DNA from 4 places in the Sphingomonas canaveralia genome. Region 3 is predicted to be linked to each of the others. Evidence: predicted binding sites of a transcription regulator. Region 3 holds the regulator's gene; each other region holds the start of a gene.

Region 1 (4,412 bases), 1.9 Mb from region 3:
GATGTGGCCGTCGCGAATGTCGTAGACCCAGCCGTGCAGCCAGAGATCCTGGCCCGCGCCGAACGCGGCCTGCACGGTGTCCGTCCGCGCGAGGCTAACGAGCTGATCGCGGACATTGACCTCGACCAGCCGGTTGACCCGAGCTTCCTCGCCGGGCTGCGCCTCGATCTCGTCGGCGTGATCGCGGGCCACCTGACGCGCGGTTTCGAGCCAGTTATGCACCGCGCCGGTCGTGCCGCCATCCAGCGTCGCCTTGATGCCGCCGCAGCCATAGTGGCCGCAGACGATGATGTGGCGCACCTGAAGCACGGTCACCGCAAATTGCAGCACCGACATCAGGTTTTCGTCTTCATGACTGACCAGATTGGCGATGTTCCGGTGCAGGAACATGCCGCCCGGCGGCGTCATAGTCATCTGTTCCGGGCTGACGCGGCTGTCGGAACAGCCGATCCACAGGAATTCCGGCTTCTGGCCATGGGTCTGCCGCTTGAAGAAATCGGGATGCTCGTCGGTCATCTCGATCGCCCAAGCGCGATTGGCCAGCAGCAGCTGCTTATATTCCCTCATGCGAAGCGCACTCCGATCAGCGGCGCGTTGATCAGTTGCGAACTGCGCTCGGCGATGTCGCCGCGCACGATCACGTTGATCCCGCGGAATTTGGCGCCCTTTATGAACGCGTTGATGACATCGACATTGTCGAGATCGACATAATTGGTCGATGACAGGTCGATCAGCAGCTGGGCATTGTCCGGCACGCGGTTCAGCTCGCGCTGCAGTTCATATTTATGAATGAAGTACAGGTTGCGGCGCGCGCGGACGATACAGTCGAGATCGTCGCAGGCAAAGGTGATCGCGGGGCGGAAATTGCGCGCGATCACAAACACGAAGCCCACCGCCAGGCCGATGCCGATGCCGATCAGCAGATCGGTGAACAGGATCGCGGTGATCGTGACGACGAACGGCACGAATTGGCTCCATCCCTGCTTGTAGCGGTCGGTGAACAGGCGTGGCTTGGTCAGCTTATAGCCAGTCGCGATCAGCACCGCGGCCAGCGCCGCCAGCGGGATCAGGTTCAGTGCGAACGGGATCAGCGCCACGCTCAGCAGCAACCAGAAGCCATGCATGATGGTAGACGCCTGGCTCTGCGCACCCGAATCGACATTGGCGGACGAGCGAACGATCACGGAGGTGACCGGCAGGCCGCCGATCATGCCCGACACGATGTTGCCGCCGCCCTGCGCCATCAGCTCCCAATTCTTCGGGGTCGTGCGACGCTGCGGATCGAGTTCGTCCACCGCCTTCACGCTGAGCAGCGATTCGAGGCTGGCGACGATCGCCAGCGTCAGGGCCGTCGTCCAGACGACGGGAGTACCGATCTGCGAGAAATCGGGTGTCGCGAAGAAGGAGGCGAACTGTTCGAAACTGTTGGCGACCGGCACGCTCACCAGATGATCCGCCCCGAGCTGCCAGGCCGGCATGATCACCCCCAGCAGTGCATTGCCGCCGACGCCGATCAGCACGACGACCAGCGGGCCGGGCACGAACCGCAGGAAGCCGTCCTTCGGCCGGGCCTTGTCCCACCAGAACAGGAAGATCAGCGAAACGCCCGCGATCAGCACTGCCCCGGGTGTCAGGCTCTGCGTCAGGGCATCCCAGATCGCCGAGAAGGTGTTGCGCCCATCCGACTGAAAGAATTCGAAGCTGCCTTCGTAGGTGCCGTCATAGCCGACGGCGTGCGGCACCTGCTTCAGGATCAGGATCAGGCCGATCGCAGCCAGCATGCCTGTGATCACCGAGGACGGCACAAATTCCGCCAGCACGCCCGAGCGGCTGGCGGCGAATCCCACCTGCAGCACGCCGGCCAGCACGACCGCCAGCAGGAACGCGCCATAGCTTGGTGCCGCTTCAATCGCGGCGAGTACGATCACAGTCAGGCCCGCCGCCGGGCCGCTTACCGACAGCTTCGACTTCGAAAGCGAGCCGACGACGATACCGCCGACGATACCTGCGATCAGGCCGGAGAAAAGCGGCGCACCCGATGCCAGCGCCACGCCCAGACACAACGGAAGCGCGACCAGGAACACGACGATCGAGGCCGGCAGGTCCGCCCGCAGCGATTTGGTGAAGGATAGGGCCAAGGGAAACCTCGAAAATTGACCCGTGTCAGGGCCGGATTAGGCTGCGCATAGCCAATGATGGGGATCCTGTTCCACTTTCGCAGCCGCAGCAATCAAATGTCACGGACAGGTAACCAGCGATCAACCTGCCCACGAGGTGCCTCGCGCTCATTCCTTGATCCTGTGTTCCCGCAACCCTTTCAGATCGCTTCCTTTGCGAGACCGAGAAAGATGGACTTCCGTTTTGAGAGAACATAAGATGAACCCATGGGTCAGCTCGATACACGTGCCAAACTCGCGATCCTGGCGGATGCGGCGAAATATGACGCTTCCTGCGCATCGTCTGGGACGGCCAAACGATCATCGGCCGGCAAGGCGAGCGGGATTGGATCGACCGAGGGCATGGGCATCTGCCACGCCTATGCGCCAGATGGCCGCTGTATTTCGCTGTTGAAGATCCTGCTCACCAACAGCTGCATCTTCGACTGCCATTATTGCATCAACCGCAAAAGCTCGAACGTCCGCCGCGCGCGCTTCACGGTCGAGGAGGTGGTTCAGCTGACCCTCGCCTTCTATCGGCGCAATTATATTGAGGGACTGTTCCTCTCGTCGGGCATCATCCGTTCGTCCAACTATACGATGGAACAGATTGTCGAAGTCGCTCGGTCGCTGCGGGAAGATCACGGTTTTCGTGGATATATCCACCTCAAGACGATTCCCGATGCGGATCCCGAACTGGTCCACCGCGCGGGCCTCTTCGCGGATCGGGTGTCGATCAACGTCGAACTGCCAACCGAGCCGGGTCTGAAGCGTCTCGCCCCCGAAAAGAGCGCCGTCCGGATCGCCACGGCAATGCAGGAAACCAAGGCGGCGATCGTCGACGGGCGCGATGCTCGCAAGAAATACAAATCCGCGCCACGCTTCGCTCCGGCTGGACAATCGACGCAGATGATCGTCGGCGCCGACGCGGCGACCGATGGCGATATCGTGCTCAAGGCTTCCACGCTTTACGATCGGTTCAATCTGCGTCGCGTCTACTATTCCGCATTCAGCCCGATCCCGGATGCCAGCGCGATCCTCCCGCTCAAGCGGCCTCCGCTGATGCGCGAACACCGCCTCTACCAGTCCGACTGGCTGATGCGCTTTTATGGGTTCGCGCCAAAGGAAGTCGTCGCGGCCGCCGATCCGTCGGGCATGCTGCCGCTCGATATCGACCCCAAGCTTGCCTGGGCGCTCAAACATCGCGAGTCCTTTCCGGTGGATGTCAATCGCGCGTCGCGCGAACAGCTGCTGCGCGTACCTGGCCTGGGCGTGAAAGCGGTCGGCGCGATTCTCACCAGCCGTCGCTGGCGCGCGCTCCGGCTGGAGGATGTGGGGCGGCTCACCGTATCGATCGCCAAGCTTCGGCCTTTCATCAGCGCGCTCGACTGGACGCCGGGCCAATTGACTGACAGCGCCAATCTGAAGGCGCGGATCGTTGCCCCTGCCCGGCAGATGGAACTCTTCGCGGCCTGATGCGCCTGCACCCCGTCGGGTTTGCGATGAAGGACGGTCGCGCATGAGAGTGGCGGCGTTGGAAGCCGATGATGATTTCGACGGCTGGCGCGATCAGGCCCGGCAGCTCGCGATGGCGGGCGTACCGGCTGACGAGGTCGTGTGGCAGGTCGGCGATCTGCCGGCCGACCTCTTCGGAGACGAGAGCCAGCCGGAGGTCGGCATGCGCGCCGCTTTCTCGGTGCCGCGCCCATTCATCGATCTGGCGCGGGCGGTGATCTGCCACAGCGATCCCGAGCGATTCGCGCTGCTCTATACCGCGCTGCTGCGGTTGCGCGCGCACCCCAAGCTGCTCGAGGATCGTGCCGATCCGCTTATCCGGCGGCTGGAGGAGATGGCGAAGGCGGTCCGGCGTGACATCCACAAGATGCGCGCCTTCCTGCGGTTCCGCGAAGTGGCCGATCCGGACGGTCCCCGCTACGTCGCGTGGTTCGAGCCCGAACATCATATCGTGCGCACCAATGCCGGCTTCTTCATCCGCCGGTTCGCCACGATGCGCTGGTCGATCCTGACGCCCGACCTTTCGGTGCATTGGGATGGTGAGACGCTGAGCGAAGGGCCCGGCGCACAGCGCGGCGACGCGCCCGATGGCGATCCGGTCGAGGATGCTTGGAAGACCTATTACGCGTCGATCTTCAACCCCGCCCGCGTCAAGATCGGCGCGATGCTGAAGGAGATGCCGCGCAAATATTGGAAGAACATGCCCGAAACAGCGCTGGTGCCGGCGCTGATCGCAGGCGC
Region 2 (4,412 bases), 1.0 Mb from region 3:
TCGCGCAGCGCCAAAGCGGCCCTCACGATAGATCCAGAAACGACGGCCGGCCTCGTCCTCTACCCTGTAATAGTCACGCGGCGGGGCAGGCTCCTGATCGGCATGCTGCCACCAGTCCGGCTCGATCCGCTCCGGCCCTTCGGACCAGGTGACGCGGTGCTGCACCCGCCGCCAGGTGAAGCGCATCGGCGGCGCATCGGGCACTTCGGCCATGGTCTCGATCGGCTGGGGCGGTTCGAACAGATGGATCGGGCGAGCAGGAGGATCGCCTGCGCAAGCTGCTGGCCAGCCGAGATCGCCCGGCCCGCATGCGGCGAGTGAAAGACCCGCTTCCCGATCGGGATCATGCGTATCGCGTGCAACGAAACGCAGCACATGATCGCGGCCGAACCGCACACCCAGCCGATCGACGAGCGCGGCCAGCGCCTCTTCGTCACAGGCGCGACCATCAAGGTTCGGTTGTGCGGCATCCAGCGGTTCGGTGCGAGTGACGGCCAGAGCGACCAGATCGAAGCCGAAGCCGGGATCGATCGGATCGGCCAACGTATCGATCCGTTCGCGGAACAGCCGCATGACCGCTGAAGGATCGCGCAGCGCGCGGCTACTTTCTACGGCCAGACGGCGCACCGCGCCATCGCTACGGAAGAGATCGAGCAGGAAGCCGCGCCCACCCAGCCCCTGTTCCACCAGCAGCTGCGCAGCTTCCCCTGTCAGATCCGCGATCGTGGCCTCGATCGCATCGGCATGGCCGATCGGTTCGGCAAAGCGGCGGACGATACGTACCGGGGGCTGCGCACGCAGCGGCGTGATCCGGGCATCCTCTTCCCCCAGGATGCGCGCCAGCCGTGTCGCCAGATCCGCACCGAAACGCGCCACCAGCGCACGCAAGGGCCGATCCGCCAGATCGCCGATCGTCTTGAGCCCGGCGCGCGACAGCGCGGTGACGACATCAGGCGCGGTGCCGAGCGCAGCGACCGGAAGCGGACGCACACGGGCCGCACCACCGCCGGGTGGCACGATCGCGACCCGTGCGAAGCGGCAGAGCGCACGCGCCATATCGGGCGTATCGGCAATGGTCGCGCGTGCGGACAGTCCGTGACGCATGGCCAGCGCCAGCGCTTCGGCATGTAGCCCGTCCTCTCCCCCGAACAGATGTGCGCAGCCACTGATATCAAGCATCAGCCCGTGGGGCAGATCGGGCGCAACCATCGGGGTCAGCCGGCCGGCCCGCGCCACAAGCCGCATCAGCAGGCGATCATCGGCCTGTGGATCGGCGTCGGCGACATCGAGATCGGGATATCGCGCCCGTGCATCGGCCAGCGTGGTGCCAATCGCCAGACCCAACCGTGCTGCCTGTGCGTCGAGCGCGACCAGGCGCACCGCATTGCGCACCCGATCGACCACCACCAGCGGCCGTGAATCAGCCCGCGCGGCGCCATGCAAACGATCGGTCGGCAGGCGAGGGCACCACAGTGCCAGATAGCGGCGCCGATCCTCGTTCGTCGAAACAGCCTCGATCACGATCCCACTCCAGCACCCAGGTCCGCCCGGCCCCTCCCGTCTTCGATCGATCCAGCGTCACCGCGAAGGCGGGTGACCCCGGTGCATTCGCTTCCCGCGGGCGGGATGGCGATGCCGCCACCAGCCAGCGGGTGGCTGCCGCACCCGGCTTGGGTTCCGCTGCGACGCGCAGCAGCAGCGTCATCACACCGGACGATTCGGCCGCCAGCGCCAGCCGCCTGCTTGCCGTCAGATCCAGCCGCGGCGGCATGCCCCAGGGCTCGATCACCACTGCGCCGAGCGCACCGCTGCGCACGGCATCGTTGCCTGCCCGCAACACCGCCAGCGCATCACGTGCACACACCAGCAAGAGCAGCGCGGGATCGATGCCTAGTTCGGCAAGCCCCGATCCATGCAGCCATCCCGCTTCGGCATCGACGAACGTCTGCCGCACCCACAGCAGCGGGCGACCACCGAGCGCGCGTGCCGCCAGCCCAGCCGTAAAGCCGGTGGCTGCGGCGATATCGGCCTGGCTGGCTGCCATAACCTCATGCAGCGCGGCTCGCGCCAGACCCCCACCGATGGCCATGTCGATCCCAGCGTTGCCAAGCGTCACGCGCGCAAGCGGATCCGGGGCCGGCACGGCGGCGATCCGGGCGATGCGCTGCTTAAGCGCCGCGATCTCGACTCGATCCGACCTCATTAGTGTTCCCGATATGTTCTATCTTGAAATGCGGGAGGCTCTTCAACGAGTCAAGCATGGCATGTCGGATCGGACCCCTTGCCAGCGCGCCGGATCATGCTAAGGAGCCGCCTCGCCCGCAAACGGGCCGTTCCCCGGTAGCTCAGTGGTAGAGCGTTCGACTGTTAATCGAATGGTCGCTGGTTCGAATCCGGCCCGGGGAGCCACTTTTTTTCGCAGCATCGATTAACCTCTTCGACGGATTGCCTTGTCCGCGCGCGCCGATAGGCTGTGCGTGGGGCAGGGGGGCGTCGATGCATCGCTGGTTGGGGCTGGTGGCGTTGTGGCTGATCGCGGTGGCGGGCTCGGCGCGGGCAGAGGACAGGATCGCGGTTGGCGCGGTGCCGGGCTGGGTCGTTCCCGTCGAGGCTCCGGCGGCCAAGCCCGATGCTGCTGGGCTCAGCCTGCGTCTGCTCGACTTTCAGACCCGCATCGATGCGCAGGGCACGCATTATTTCGGACGGCAGGTCCTGAAACTGTCGTCCGTCGCCGCTTTGCAGGCCGCCGGTACCGTGATCGTGCCCTGGCAGCCGCAATTCGGCACGGCGACGATCCACCGGGTCGCCATCCTGCGCGACGGCAAGACGATCGATGTACTCAAGGACGGGTCCGGATTCTCCATCATCCGTCGCGAGACCGGGCTGGAATCCGCCCAGATCGATGGTCTGCTGACTGCCGTGATGCAGGTGCCTGACCTACGGGTCGGCGACGAACTGGAATTCGCCTTTACCGTCAACAACCTGAATCCTCTTCTGGACGGTCATGTCGAGGCAGAGAATCTGTTTATCGGCGGACTGACCGTGGGGCGCTTGCATCTGCGCTACAGCTGGCCGGCTAGCCGCCACCTGCGCTGGCGCGCAGGTGAAAGCCTGCCGAAGCCGCGGCATCTGCGCCCGGACGGGCAGGAAGTTCTGGTCTTCGATGTGCTCGATCACAAGATGCCGGTCGTGCCGCCCCGCGCACCCACCCGCTTCATTGATATCGGCGGCGTGCAGGTGAGCGACTTTGCCGATTGGCAAGCGGTATCCACCCTGCTCGCGCCGATCTATGCCCGCGCCGCAACCATCACGCCGGGTTCCGCGCTGGATTCCGAGGTTAAACGCATTGCAGCGGCCACGCCCGATCCGATCGACCGCGCGGGCATGGCGCTCGATCTAGTCCAGCGCCAGGTTCGCTATTTCGCTAAGGTCGATGGGCTGGGCGGCTATCAGCCCCAGCTTGCGGAGGCGGTATGGGAAGCGCGGGTCGGGGACTGCAAGGGTAAGACGGTATTGCTGGTGGCGATCCTGCGCGCGCTGGGAATCGATGCCGAACCGGCGCTCGTGTCGGTTAAGCGGAGCGACGGCGTCGAGAAATCGCTGCCGATGCCCGCCCGCTTCGATCATGTCATCGTGCGGGCCGCCATCGCCGGTAAGACCTATTGGCTGGATGGGACGCGGTTAGGCGATCGCGACCTTGCCCGCCTGGAGCTGCCTGCATTCAGATGGGCGCTGCCGCTCGTCCCCGACAAGGCCGTGCTGGTGGCGCTGCCTTCGCTGCCGCCCACCGAGCCCGATAGCGAGTGGCGGCTCGATCTGGATGCACGGAAAGGCATCATGGTGCCGGCCGCTGCGAACGGTACCGTCATCCTGCGCGGCGATCCGGCTGCCACGATGCGGGCGGCGCTTTCGCTGCTCGAGCCCGGCCAGCGTGACGAGATGCTGACCAAGATGTGGCAGGAACGTCATGACTGGGTGACGATCGACAAGGTCACCACGGCCGATGATCCGCGAACGGGCGACCTCGTGCTCGGCTTCACCGGCAGCGGCAAGATGGATTGGAACCTGACCGGGGCTGATGCCAGCCATCGCTATGAAGCGAACAAGGCACGGCTGGGGCGGGATCTGGCGCCGGAGAGGAGCGACGCGGCATCCAGGGCGATGCCGGTGGTGGTGGATCGCGAATATAGCATGACCCACCAGACCATCCTGCTTCCGAAATCCGTAAACCCCTTCACGCTGCGCGCTGATGCGATCGACGAGACGATCGCCGACATCCATTACCGCCGCACGGTGAGCCTGAAGGATGGGCGCTTCGACATGACCGCATCCACCCGATCGGCGGCCGGCGAGATCAGCTTCGCCGATGCAAAGGCGGCCGATGAGAAGAGCAATGCCGTCTTCGCGCGGCA
Region 3 (4,412 bases):
GCCGCCAACTCGATGCCGGGCAGGGCGGGGGTCTCGCCGATGGCGAAGCCGCTGCCCTCGCCATGCACCAGGCCACCGTTGCGGCGAGACTTGCGCACCCAGGCGCGCGCGCCTTCAGCCTTCAGGAATGCGTCGAGCTGGGCTGGGAAGCGGATCCGGCGCAGGGTGCGTTCCAGCGTCTCGGGCTGGTAGACGGGCTGCTCGAACTCGTCGAGCTTGCCCAGTTCCTCCCCGCTCAGTCGCTGGAACGGCACGTCCTTCGCATCGGCAGCGGCATCGGGCAGCGTGATCATCACGATCTTGCCGGCCAGCTTGCCGCGCCACTTGGCGAAGTCGCGCTCGCGCCGCAGCGGCGCCACAATAACCTCGCCGGCCAGCGCGCCATCGGTCGCCGGGGTCCAGGCGATCGGGATCGCAGTCAGCGTGGAAGGCCGCGGCGTCACCATGCGCACGCTGGATCGTTCGATGGACCAGCCGCGCCCGAACCGGAAGCCCTGCTTGCGGACGTTGCTGAGCCCCATTTCGGTGAAGCGTGACTGGGTCCAGCGTTCGGCTTCGCGCATCTGCGGCGAGTTTGTCATCCGGCCACCGATATTGTCGGTCAGGTGCGCTGCGGTCTGCATCACCTGGCTGCGGTTGAGCCCTTCATCGAGGATGCGCGCGGGCACCGGATCGGCAACGGGCGCGGCGATCGCGGCGGGGGCGAGCAGCATGAGCGGCAGGGCGAGGCGAGAGACGAACGGCATGGCAACTCCGATTGGCAGGCGATCGACTTAGCCGTGCGCGCGATGCGGGGGAAGCGTTGACAGGCTCTGCGCCATTCGTCATTGAGCGCGCCTTCGCGTCGGCGGGTCCGGGTCCGGACAGGTGGCCGAGTGGTTAAAGGCAGCAGACTGTAAATCTGCCCGTGAAAGCGTACGCTGGTTCGAATCCAGCCCTGTCCACCACCCCCGCCGGCGCGATGCTCCAGCCTTCCTGGCCGAGCCGGGTATCCACCCTATCTGCGGACGATGTTGTGGCACCGCCCCTGCACTTTCGTGACCGACCGGCCGCGCAAATGGAAAAGGCCTGCCGCGTCGCCGCGACAGGCCTCTTCGATCGTCGAGCCCGTCGCGATCAGGCGGCGGCGAGATCCCGGATGCTGCGGCGGCGCAGGGTGCCACCAACCAGGCCGAAGCCGCCGATCATCAGTGCCCAGGCAGCGGGTTCGGGCACCGCGGCAGCAGCAACCTCGAAATTGGCCGAGATCTCCGGGCCGCCTGCGAACTGCAGCGACACATTGTCGATCGCGCCGGTGAAGCTCTGGCCGTCACCCCAGCCGCTGCCCACGCCCAGGCTCAGGCCATAGACGGTAAGGTTGGCACCGGCATTGTCGTCGATCCAGGCCTGCAGGGTCTTCTGACCGCCATTGGCGTTGGCGAAGTTGGGGCCGAGCGCTGTGCTGGTCGCCCAGAAGATGCCGCTGTCGAGCGACGCGGTCAGCGTGGTCCAGCTATCGGTCGGCGCGGCCTGCTGCGTCTGATAGACATTCTCGAACACCAGCGATCCGGCGAAGGCCCCGTCCTTGGCAATATCGAGCCGCAATACGCCCGCGAAGTTCGGGTTAGTGGTCGAGCTGGCATCGCGGAAGAAATCGTAGGAAACCGAAGTCAGCGAGGCGAGCGACGCACCGGTCGTCAGGCCGGCGAAGTAATATTGAAGGTCAGCCTTGCTACCGTCGTTCACGGTCGAGAAATAGGCCGATCCATTGCCGCTGCGTGCATAATCGGTGGTGATGCCGACCGTGCCTTCGCTGCCGACATTGGCCTGGATCCAGCTGTTCGCCGTGATCGGGGCGGACACGCGATTGGCGCCGCCGGGCGAGCCGGCGACGGTGGTGCGGGTGCCAGTGGCATCGGTCGTGGTGGTGGCGACGCCATCGCCGCGGGTGTCGTTCAGATCGGGCAGGCTGGTGTTGTAGACGGTCGTAGCTTGCGCAGGCGCAACGAAGAACAGGCCGGCCGAAGCCAGCAACATGAGTTTATTCACGAGACATCCTCCCTGTTGAGAGGCGCCCGCTACCAGTTGGTAAACAACAGGTAAAGACAAGCGATGTGGTTAATATGGTAACAAATCTTGTCCGAAACAGATCGATCCGTTTCGGCACATGATCTTAATCGTCACGCAGACGAAACGGACTTCCGGTAATCAGTAACGGCGCAGCAGACCTGCGAGCCGACCCTGCACACGCACCTGATCGGGCGCATAACGCTGCGGATCGTAGAGCCGGTTCGCGGGATCGAGGCGGACCATGCTGCCTTCGCGGCGGAAATATTTGAGCGTCGCCTCATTGTCGTCGATCAATGCGACGACGATCTCGCCCTCGCGCGCGGCGTCGGTGCGGCGGACGAGCGCATAGTCACCATCGAGAATGCCCGCATCGACCATCGAATCGCCGGATACTTCCAGCGCATAATGTTCGCCGGGCCCAAGCAGCGCGGCCGGCACCGACAGCATCGACTGTCCTTCCAACGCCTCGATCGGCACACCGGCCGCGATCCGGCCGTGCAGCGGAATTTCCAGAACGTCGTTGGCCGGCTGTAATACCGGGGTGGGCGCACGCACGGCCGCCTTGGCGGGTGCCGGCTTCGCCAGATCGGGCATGCGCAGGATTTCCAAAGCGCGAGCGCGGTTGGGCAGGCGACGGATGAAGCTGCGTTCCTCGAGCGCGCTGATCAGGCGGTGGACGCCGGACTTCGACTTGAGTTCGAGCGCCTCCTTCATCTCCTCGAACGAAGGCGACACGCCCGTCTGCCCAAGGCGATCATGGATGAAGCACAGCAGTTCATGTTGCTTCTTGGTCAGCATCGCACGGCTCCCCTGGGAACGAACGGGGAACGTGTAGGAACGGATCGGAACGCTGTCAAGCGATGATGAGGGTTTCCGCCGAGTCGCCCGGCAGTGCGGGTGCCGCGAACGGCGGGCGCACGATCAGCAGATCGGCTGCGGCCAGCGCGATGACGCCGGCGCTGCCCTGATCGCCGACGGGTACGGCCCGGCCATCGACGATCCGCGCGCGCAGATATTCGGCGCGGCCGCCGGTGGCGGGTAGTGCGCGGGCCAGCGGCAGCGTGCGCCACCCTGGCAGTAGCGCCGCATCGTCGATCAGCGCTGCGACCAGCGGCAGGAGGAACAATGTGGCCGTCACGAACGCAGACACCGGATTGCCCGGCAGCCCCAGCAGCACGGCATCGCCCAGCCGCCCGGCCATCAGCGGCTTGCCGGGCTTGATCGCGACCCGCCAGAAATCGAGCGCGGCGCCCGTATCCGCCAGCGCGGGCCGCACCAGATCATGATCGCCGACCGATGCGCCGCCGATCGTGACGAGGATATCGGCTGACCGCGCGGCAGCTTCGAACGTCCGGCGCAGCGCCGTGCGGTCGTCCGCGACGATCCCCAGATCGTCGATATCGACGGGCCAGGCCGCCAGCATCGCCGCCAGCATCGCCGCGTTGGACGACGGCAGCTGGCCGGGGCCGACCGGAGCACCGGGGGGGACCAGCTCGTCACCCGTCGAGACGATCGCGATCCGGGGGCGGCGGCGCACGGGCAGGCTGCCATGGCCCGCGACCGCCGCCAGCGCGATCCGCGCCGCCGTCAGGCGATCGCCGGCGGCAAGCAGTGGCGCGCCGGCAGTAAATTCGGATCCGGCCCGGCGGACATGCGCCCCCGGGCCCGGCGGACCTTCGCCCACCATCCGCACGGTGGCGCCGTCACGGCTGGCATCTTCCTGCACCAGCACGCAATCGGCGCCCGCCGGCAGCGGCGCACCGGTGAAGATACGCATCGCTTCCCCGGCGGCAATCACTTGCCCGGGGGGGGATCCGGCGGCGCTTTCGCCGATCACCCGCCACGGACCGGGGGCTTCGGCGAAGCGGATCGCATAGCCGTCCATCGCCGACAGATCGGCAGCGGGCTGGGTGCGCAGGGCGGAGCGATCCTCGGCCAGCAGGCGGCCGGCGGCATCGGCCAATGGCATCTCGACGATCGGCAGCGGCAGGGCCAGCGCGCGCAGCCGATCGAGCGCATCGGCGATCGGCAGCAGGCTCATGCCGCGCGCCAGTCGCCCGATCGCCCCCCGGACTTCGCGAGCAGCCGGATACCCTCGATCGCCATGCCGCGGTCGAGCGCCTTCGCCATGTCATAGACCGTCAGCAGCGCGACCGAGACCGCGGTCAGCGCCTCCATCTCGACCCCGGTCGGCCCGGAAATGCGGACGGTGGCGGTGGCAGTAATGCCGTCTTCCTCGACAACAAGATCGAGCGTGACGCCCTCGATCGCCAGCGGGTGGCAGAGCGGGATCAGGTCGGACGTCTTCTTGGCGGCCATGATGCCGGCGATCCGCGCCACCGCCAGCACATCGCCTTTCTTGA
Region 4 (4,412 bases), 180 kb from region 3:
GTTCGGCGCATAGCTGTAGCGGCTCTCAAGCCTGCCTGCGACCGTCCGCATCCAGCCCATGTGCATGGCCGATGTCAAAACCGCCATGATCCACAGCTCGGGTTTGGGCAGGATCAGCAGCTTGTTGCTACCGATGACGTTCTCGTCGAGAACACAGATGGGGATGTATTCGCGCGTTTCTGACGACACCTCGGGGACTGCTAGATAGGATGATGACGGCTGTCGGTCTTGCGTGAAGACCCAAGGCGTGGCCGCAAATTCGCGCACGCTATCGGTAGGGCTCTTGAGCCGACCGTTCTTGACGCGGGCAAGTCGCTCTTGGATCTCGGGCGAGGATTTCAGCTCCGCCGGCGTCGCGCTCTTCAGCCAGAGACACCATCGCCATTCACCGGAAATCAGCTCCTGACCGCCGACATAGGGGCGAAGCCATTTGGCAATGCTCGGCTCTCGGGCAAGTGCCGCCTTCCGGTCGTCTTCTTCTAGGATCAGATTGCTCGTCGTAACAAATTTGCCGTTCGGCCCCTTAAGCCGTGCGCCGTCCGCAGGCTTGCTCCCTTGAAACAGCTTGGGCATCCCGGCCGGCGGGCGGCTTCGTGCGGCGATGAATATCTGCGGGCAGGAAATCAGATAACTGTTGATCTGCGGCACGATCGACATGTGAGGATCGCCTTTCACATTGTCGTAGTCGTAAATCTGCCTTGGTCCGTCGCGGTCGAAGTCGAGTCCGACGATGATGACGTGAACCGCTGCCTTGCCCCGTGCCTCGCTGAGCCATTCAAACGTGCGGTGGGCGAAGAAAATCCGCGCGCCCGACCGGAAAAGCTGGGGCCACAGGATCGAAGCCTGCTCACCCTGACATATCGAGTTCGTCGAAACGAAGGCGATTTTGATCGTGCGGTTCTTCTGTGCGTAGTCGGTTGCGAGCTTGAACCAGCAGGTAACATAATCGAGGCGGTTGACCTGCCCGTCGCGGCCCCAGACCCGGTGCATACCGGCCTTCTGATCATGGTCGCGCAATGCATGCCCGATGAAGGGCGGGTTTCCGAGGATGTGCGTGCATTCATCAGGCGGCAGGACGTTTTCCCACGACACGCCCAGTGCATCGTCATGCCGGATCACGGGAGATTTCCGGAGCGGGATGCGGACATAGCTCTTGCCGAATGCGAGTGAGAGCCGCGAGTTCATAATGTGGTCCATCATCCACATCGCCGTCTCTGCGATACGCGATGCGAACTCGCCGATCTCAATGCCCGCGAACTGATCAACGTCCACCTTAGAAAGCGCCGACACGTCGAGAATGAGCTGATCCTTGCCCGCGAATATCTCCGTGAGGACGTCCAGTTCCAGCAGGCGAAGTTCGCGATAGGCAATGACAAGGAAGTTGCCGCAACCGCAGGCGGGATCAAGAAACCTCAGTTTGCTTAGCTTTTCCTGAAACTCGGTGAGCCGTGCGATCTTGGCGATGCGGAGGGCTTTGAGACGTTCAAACTCGGCCCGTAGTTCGTCGATGAAGAGCGGCCCGATGACTTTTAAGATGTTCTTCTCGGTGGTGTAGTGCGCGCCCTGTCGCCGACGCTCCGCCCGGTCCATCACCGACTGGAACAGCGATCCGAAGATCGCGGGCGAGATGGGGGACCAGTCGAAAGCAGAAACCTCGATCAGAGCATCCCGCATCGAGCGATTGAAATCCGGGATTCGGGTTGAGGTTCGGAACAGGTCGCCGTTTACGTAAGGGAACTGTGCTAGGTCCTCGTCAAGATTTTTGCTGCGCTTGTCCTCTTGGGTGTCGAGAACCTCGAACAGTTTGGTCAGCCAGCCGCCCAGATCGGACCCGTCCTCGTTGGTCCGAGTCTCTAAAAATTCGAGAAATATCCCGCGCGGTTCGAAAACGCCCGTGTCGTCGGCGAACAGACAAAACACCAATCGGACAAGAAACCGTTCAAGGTCATGGCCTGTATAGCCTGAGTCCTCCAAAGCATCATGGAGCTTTCCGACAAGCTCTGCAGCCTTGACGTTGACGGGGTCTTGATCCTGAAACGTGCGCTTCTGTACGCCGAGGATGAATCCGAACTTGTCGATGTTAGCTGGAAGGTCGGCAAGCTTGAACGAAGCGTGCTGGCGCTCGTCGAGATCGTATAGCTCAAACGATTGGAAATCGCTCAATAGGATGTAGCGGGGGCGATCGACCTCTTTCAGGGAATCGAAATAGGCTCCGGCCTGATCATAGGCTGCAACGAGATCGCGACCGGCGCTCTTCTGCTCGACAATTAGGACGCCGGGCCAGAATAGATCGATGAACCCAGACTTATTATCGAGCTTTTTAACGTGATTTTCAAAGCGAGCAACTGAGCGACGACGAACGCCAAACAGATCGAAAAACTCGTTGTAGAAAGTCTGGGTGTCACCCTTTTCATAGCCTTGGCCTGCCCACTCTGCCGCAAAAGTGGCAGCTCTAGCCCGAATTTCGTTCCAACTTAGACGCATGCATGCCCCGATTCCTGTACCTTCCATTCTGCGTCGAGCACGTTCCAAACGCCAGAGCTGAGACGCACAGGCCCACAGCAAGCTAAGGCGTCATAGGAATTTAATCCTGTATCCACACTTATATGTTCCTGTTATGTTCTGATGATGGGCACATATCAAGGCGACGACACAACGGGCTTTCAGAGCCCGGCACAGGATTATATCGAGCCAGTTATCAACATGGCCGATATCCTCGACCTGCGCCGTCCCGGTATCTACCCGGTAAGGGTGATTGGTCAGGAGCTTCGGTCGCGAGGCATCCACGCGGGAGATATCCTGATTGCGAACGCTGCCGCTGAGCCCGTAGCCGGGAAGGTATGCGTCGCCCTCCTGCATGGCGAGTTCATTCTCGCGACGCTGGTTCGTGATGGCGAGTCGTGGTGGCTGCGCCCGTCGTCGGGCAACGCGGTGGAGGTCGATGGCGATATAGAAATCTGGGCGATGATCAAGGCGCTCGTGCGGACGAGGGTGTGACCAATGTTCGCGCTCATAGACGGTAACAGCTTCTATTGCTCGTGCGAGCGGGCCTTCGATCCGAGCCTTCGCAGCAAGCCCGTGGTTGTCCTATCTAACAATGACGGCTGCGTGATCGCGCGAACGCAGGAGGCGAAGGACCTCGGCCTCAAGATGGGCGAGCCTTGGCACCTCGCGGCGAAGCGCCCCCAGTTCAAAAGCATCATTGCCAAAAGCTCGAACTACGTCCTTTACGGTGACATGAGCCGCCGGGTGTTCGATGTGCTTGCGGGCTCAGTGCCCCGCGTAGAACCCTATTCCATTGACGAGATGTTCCTCGATTTCGCAGGGCTTCCGGTCGACCTGGTGGCCCTCAGTGCGGAGCTGCGTGCCAAGGTGCTCCGCATCGCGAAGATACCGACCTGTGTCGGGATCGGGCCGACCAAGACGATTGCGAAGCTAGCGAACAAGCTCGCGAAAGCGGACCGTGCAGGCAGCGGCGTCCTTGATCTGTCTTCGCCTGACGCGCGGGCGAGCGTTTACCGAATGGCAGATATCAACGATGTCTGGGGGGTGGGGCGGGCGTCTTCCGCCAAGCTCTCCAAGCTTGGCATATCCACCTTAGCCGATTTCGTGGCGCTCGATCCCGACCTTGTGCGCGACATGCTGACAGTGACAGGGCAGCGAACGCACGCGGAGCTGCGCGGCATATCCTGCATGCCTTTCTCGGAAGCGCCGCCGTCGCGCAAGAGCATCGCTTGCACCCGCAGCTTTGGGCGCGCGATCACGGACTTTGACGAGATGCGTGAGGCGGTCGCGACCTATGCGAGCCGGGCGGCGGAGAAGATGCGGCGTTATGGTCTCAAGGCCGGGGCGATGCAGGTGTTCATGCGAACGAACGAGTTCAACAGCGATCCAAAATACTCGAACTCGGTAACCTTCGAGGTAGAGCCAACAGCGGACTCGTTCGCTCTTATCGGCTCGGCGACGCGGGCTGCGCGCTTGATGTGGCGCGACGGCTATCGCTATTTCAAGGCGGGCATCGTCCTTCTTGATTTATATCAACCCGGCGAATTGCCCGTGACGGACCTTTTTGCCTCCGGCGATCCGTCGAAGTCGGCTGCGTTGATGGGGGCGCTCGACGCGATCAACGGCCGTTACGGGCGCGAGAGCGTTCGGCCCGGCGGGCTCGCGAAGCGACCCAGCGGATGGGCGATGAGGCGCGCAAACCTTTCCGCCTGTTTCACGACAAGACTATCCGATCTTCTCACGGTCAAGGCATGAAGGTGGCGCATGTTACATCGGCAGCGCGATGACGTTTTCAGCCTCGAAGAGATTCTTCACGGCTTCCATTGCCGCGTTGCCGAGCGCCTGCGTTGCGAGAACGGCAAGACGCTTTTTGGGCCGGGACACGGCGACATAGAAGAGATTGCGGC

Evidence for each region. The regulator LexA, encoded in region 3, represses DNA repair genes until DNA is damaged. The targets are predictions, from matches to a motif close to GTTCCNCNCTTGTTCT.
Region 1: a site for LexA is predicted at 2,367-2,382, ahead of ABC347_RS09515 (putative DNA modification/repair radical SAM protein). Genes of this name have one in related genera too.
Region 2: a site for LexA is predicted at 2,208-2,223, ahead of ABC347_RS04940 (ImuA family protein). Genes of this name have one in related genera too.
Region 4: a site for LexA is predicted at 2,609-2,624, ahead of ABC347_RS00970 (LexA family protein). Genes of this name have one in related genera too.

The regions. Positions count from the first base shown of each region.
Region 1 covers NZ_JBDFMH010000001.1:1,916,039-1,920,450, forward strand. The annotation lists gene ABC347_RS09505 (carbonic anhydrase) at 1-567, opposite strand, end outside; gene ABC347_RS09510 (SulP family inorganic anion transporter) at 564-2,138, opposite strand; gene ABC347_RS09515 (putative DNA modification/repair radical SAM protein) at 2,385-3,632, shown strand; gene ABC347_RS09520 (UdgX family uracil-DNA binding protein) at 3,676-4,412, shown strand, end outside.
Region 2 covers NZ_JBDFMH010000001.1:1,039,225-1,043,636, reverse strand. The annotation lists gene ABC347_RS04945 (Y-family DNA polymerase) at 1-1,521, opposite strand, end outside; gene ABC347_RS04940 (ImuA family protein) at 1,421-2,203, opposite strand; tRNA gene ABC347_RS04935 (tRNA-Asn) at 2,335-2,409, shown strand; gene ABC347_RS04930 (DUF3857 domain-containing protein) at 2,497-4,412, shown strand, end outside.
Region 3 covers NZ_JBDFMH010000001.1:11,835-16,246, forward strand. The annotation lists gene ABC347_RS00065 (M20/M25/M40 family metallo-hydrolase) at 1-746, opposite strand, end outside; tRNA gene ABC347_RS00070 (tRNA-Tyr) at 862-947, shown strand; gene ABC347_RS00075 (PEPxxWA-CTERM sorting domain-containing protein) at 1,117-2,028, opposite strand; gene lexA (transcriptional repressor LexA) at 2,188-2,847, opposite strand; gene ABC347_RS00085 (molybdopterin molybdotransferase MoeA) at 2,903-4,090, opposite strand; gene moaC (cyclic pyranopterin monophosphate synthase MoaC) at 4,087-4,412, opposite strand, start outside.
Region 4 covers NZ_JBDFMH010000001.1:186,949-191,360, reverse strand. The annotation lists gene ABC347_RS00975 (class I SAM-dependent DNA methyltransferase) at 1-2,484, opposite strand, end outside; gene ABC347_RS00970 (LexA family protein) at 2,626-2,997, shown strand; gene ABC347_RS00965 (Y-family DNA polymerase) at 3,001-4,260, shown strand; gene ABC347_RS00960 (UvrD-helicase domain-containing protein) at 4,273-4,412, opposite strand, start outside.